DNA from 2 places in the Colwellia sp. 5_MG-2023 genome. Region 2 is predicted to be linked to the other one. Evidence: predicted binding sites of a transcription regulator. Region 2 holds the regulator's gene; the other holds the start of a gene.
The links. The regulator NrdR, encoded in region 2, represses ribonucleotide reductase genes. The targets are predictions, from matches to a motif close to AAACACNANATNTNGTGTTT.

Region 1 (2,210 bases), on a different contig from region 2:
AACAAGGTAGCGGCACCGCCACGAACACCACCTTGTGAACAACTTTTAACGGCTGTTTGGAAATGTTTGTAGAAAGGGATACAACCGGTATGAAATGCTTCACCATTACGAATAGTACTACCTAATGCACGAATACGTCCTGCATTAACGCCAATTCCAGCACGTTGAGAAACATATTTTACTATTGCGCTTGATGTTGCGTTAATCGAATCTAAAGAATCATCACATTCTATTAATACACATGATGAAAATTGACGAGTTGGTGTTCTAACACCCGCCATTATTGGGGTTGGTAACGATATCTTAAAGGTTGATATAGCGTTATAGAACCCCTTAATATAACTTAACCTAGTTTCTTTCGGATATTTAGCGAATAAACAGGCAGCAACTAAAATATATAAAAACTGTGCGCTTTCATAAATTTCACCATTAACACGGTTCTGTACTAAGTATTTACCTTCGAGTTGCTTAACTGCAGCATAGCTGAAGTTTAAATCACGACTATGATCTAAAAATAGCGACATATGTTCGAAATCGCTTTCATCGTAATCAACTAATAAATGTTGATCATATTTACCTGAGTCAACCAGCTTCACTATATGGTCATATAGTTTTGGTGGCTCAAATTGGCCATAAGCTTTCTTACGTAAATGAAAAACCGCTAGTCTGGCAGCTAAATATTGATAATCAGGTGTCTCTTCTGATATTAAATCTGCGGCTGCTTTAATAATCGTTTCATGAATATCAGCCGTTTTAATACCATCATAAAATTGAATATGAGATTTTAATTCAACTTGAGAAACAGAAACGTCATCAAGATCTTCAGCTGCCCAAGCAATAACGCGGTGAATTTTCTCTAAATCGATGGGTTCTTTTTCGCCATTACGCTTAGTAACAAAAAGTTTATTAGTCATGAAAGGCCTGTGGTGTAAATTGTTATTGTTTTCTTTAGTTTTAAAACGTTATTTATCACTAAAGAGTCCTGTGTTGTACCTGCTTTTCAAATAGCCTAATAAATAGACTGGTTAAAAAGTGCATGCACAACATCTAGGGTTTGTTTGTAAATATAGACACAAGATAATGAGGTTTGGTTATTATTGCAAGTGATAAAAAAGTGCTAATTTCACTTGATTTTTCGATTGATTGCATTAGGTTAGTAATGACTAACCTACTACCATTAAAAGCTTTAGTAATTTGCTAAAATCAATCTTTATTTTTAAATAAATAATTCGCTAAAAATATTTTAATTAATTTTAATATATTTTCACAACGATTAAATATGGAATTTGAGAGAAATAAAAATAATTATTTAAATCAATTGCTTAGCTGTTTTGTTTGTAGTTTGAACAACTTGATTGAAAAAAAAACAAATGCGTAAATTATATTTTCTTACAGCACAAAATGTAGTTCACATCTAAGTTATTTGTTAATTTATGATTCTCAGAAATTGGATTGTAATGAATACCGCTAGCATCAATACAATTTAACCCACATTGTTCAGCCCAACTTATTAATTGCGAAGGCTTGATAAACTTATCATGCTCATGTGTACCATCAGGTACTAACTTAAATATTTTCTCTGCGGCTAAAATAGCAAGTAAATAAGATTTGACTGTTTTATTGAGTGTTGAGAAAAAGACTAAACCACCAGGTTTTACTAAGTTTGCACAAGCATTTATTATAGAAGCAGGGTCGGGAACATGCTCTAGCATTTCCATACAAGTTACCATGTCAAAACTTTCGTGGTTTTGTTGTGCTTTTTCTTCAGCGGTTATTTTTTCGTAATTAATTGTTAAACCTGACTCGAGTGCGTGTAACTTAGCAACGTTAAGTGGTTCAGTTCCCATATCAATACCAGTAACATTAGCACCTAATTTAGCTAAAGATTCTGATAAAATACCACCACCACAGCCAACATCAATTACCTTTTTAGAAAAGAGTTCGCTTTGTTGTTCGCTAATATGCTGACATATAAATTGTACTCTTAGTGGGTTAACCTGATGTAATGGTTTAAAATCACCTGTTAAATCCCACCACTGATTTGCAATTTGCTCAAATTTAGCAATCTCAGCATCATTCACATTCAGCATTTTATTAGTTTCTGTCATGGTTATATCTAGTTAATTTTTGAATTATTCAATTCTAAACGAAACTTTTAACTAAGCAAAGCGCAAACGAAGCGCAAACAGCAGCTAAAGTAATAGAGTAGA
Region 2 (2,210 bases):
GGTCATGACTTTAATGAAGCCAAGATTTAGTGCTTTTGCGTCACTTTCTAAAAGCCCAAATTCAGCTTGAATCCCAGCTTCTTGAAGCATTGCTAGACCACGACCCGAAACTTCAGGGTTGGGATCAACCATAGCGGCAACAACCCGTTTTACTTTGGCATTAATTAGCCCTTGGGCACAAGGTGGTGTTCTACCAAAGTGACTGCACGGCTCTAAAGTAACATACGCGGTTGCCCCTTCAATAAGGTGAGGGTAATTAAGTTTAGCATCAAGTAATGCATTAACTTCTGCATGACCCTGCCCTGCTTTTTGATGAAAGCCGGTACCAATTACTTGCTCTTTACCGTCAAGTTTATTGACCAATACACAACCTACCCGAGGATTTGGTGATGTTGTATAGCGCCCTTGTTTAGCAAGCTTAATTGCTAAGGCCATGTATTGATGATCTTCTCTGCTATACATTTGATCACCACAAGTTGTTGTTAATTCTTCTTTTGTCGGCGATTTATTTACCAATTTTGCCTCTCCTTGGACTTTCTTTTCCTAGGCGAGCTATTTCATCAGCAAATTCACTAATATCTTCAAAGGACAAATAAACAGAAGCAAAACGCAGATAGGCAACTTTGTCTAACTCTTTTAGCTGAGTCATCAGCAAGTTTCCCAGCATTTCACTCGTAATTTCTCGCTCACCAGTAGCGCGCATCTGTGATTTTAATTTATTAATCGACAGTTCAACTTGTTCAGTACTAACCGGACGTTTTTCTAACGCTCTCATTAAGCCGCTGCGCATTTTATCTTCGTTGAACGGCTCACGTGTACCATCTCGCTTGATAATACGAGGCATAACTAATTCAGCTGTTTCAAAGGTTGTATAACGTTCATGACAAGCTAAGCATTGACGACGACGTCTGATTTGATGACCGTCTGAAACTAAACGAGAGTCTATGACTTTAGTTTCCTGTGCACTACAAAATGGACAAAACATGGTTTACCTGCGATACGTGAATAAGTTTCATACGACAAGTTCGAAAAATAAATACAAAAATGGCCGCTAATTGCGACCATTTTAATATAAATTCACAATAATTTGTGAATTACTTTAACTTAAAAAAACTAATGTTTGACTACTTGTATACAGGGAAACGTGAACATAATTCTTTAACGTTTGCTTGTACCTTAGCAATAGTTTCTTCATTGTTGATATCATCTAAAATATCACAAATCCAACCTGTTAGTGCTTTAGTTTCTTCAGTACCAAAACCACGACGACTGATAGCAGGAGTACCTAAGCGTAAACCACTAGTAACAAACGGAGAACGAGGATCGTTAGGTACTGAGTTTTTATTAACCGTAATGTGAGCTTTACCTAAAGCAGCATCAGCATCTTTACCAGTAATATCTTTATCTATTAAATCAAGTAACAATAAGTGGTTTTCAGTACCATTGGATACAACTTTATAACCACGGTCCTGTAATACCGCAACCATAGCTTTAGCATTATCAAGTACACTTTGTTGATAAACTTTAAATTCTGGTTGTAGCGCTTCTTTAAATGCAACAGCTTTCGCAGCGATAATATGCATTAATGGGCCACCTTGTCCGCCAGGGAAAACAGCACTATTTAATTTTTTGTAAATAGCTTCGTCATCACAGCCAGAAATGATTAAACCACCACGAGGGCCCGCTAATGTTTTATGCGTTGTTGTAGTTACTACATGTGCGTGTGGTACAGGGTTAGGATAAAGACCAGCAGCAACAAGACCAGCAACGTGTGCCATATCAACGAAGAAGTATGCACCAACACTGTCAGCAATTTTGCGCATACGTGCCCAATCAACAATACCAGAGAATGCAGAAAACCCACCAATGATCATTTCAGGCTTATGTTCATTAGCTAAACGTTCAAGTTCTTCATAGTCAATGTCACCTGTTTCAGGGTGAAGACCATACTGGAAAGCTTCATAAGATTTACCAGAAAAGCTTACACTAGCACCATGCGTTAAATGACCACCATGCGCTAAGCTCATACCTAATACTTTTCCACCAGGTGATACTAATGCTTGGAAAACAGCAGCATTAGCTTGAGAACCAGCATGTGGTTGTACATTGGCATAAGTAGCGCCAAATAACTCTTTTGCACGATCAATTGCTAACTGCTCAGCAATATCTACGTATTCACAACCACCGTAATAACGTTTGCCTGGGTAACC

Region 1: the regulator NrdR is predicted to act here: its motif matches at 1,037-1,056, upstream of nrdA (class 1a ribonucleoside-diphosphate reductase subunit alpha).

Annotation. Positions count from the first base shown of each region.
Region 1 covers NZ_JAUOPW010000022.1:13,323-15,532, forward strand. Annotated here, with positions in the region: gene nrdA (class 1a ribonucleoside-diphosphate reductase subunit alpha) at 1-914, opposite strand, end outside; gene ubiG (bifunctional 2-polyprenyl-6-hydroxyphenol methylase/3-demethylubiquinol 3-O-methyltransferase UbiG) at 1,380-2,108, opposite strand.
Region 2 covers NZ_JAUOPW010000029.1:29,128-31,337, forward strand. Annotated here, with positions in the region: gene ribD (bifunctional diaminohydroxyphosphoribosylaminopyrimidine deaminase/5-amino-6-(5-phosphoribosylamino)uracil reductase RibD) at 1-462, opposite strand, end outside; gene nrdR (transcriptional regulator NrdR) at 506-985, opposite strand; gene glyA (serine hydroxymethyltransferase) at 1,125-2,210, opposite strand, start outside.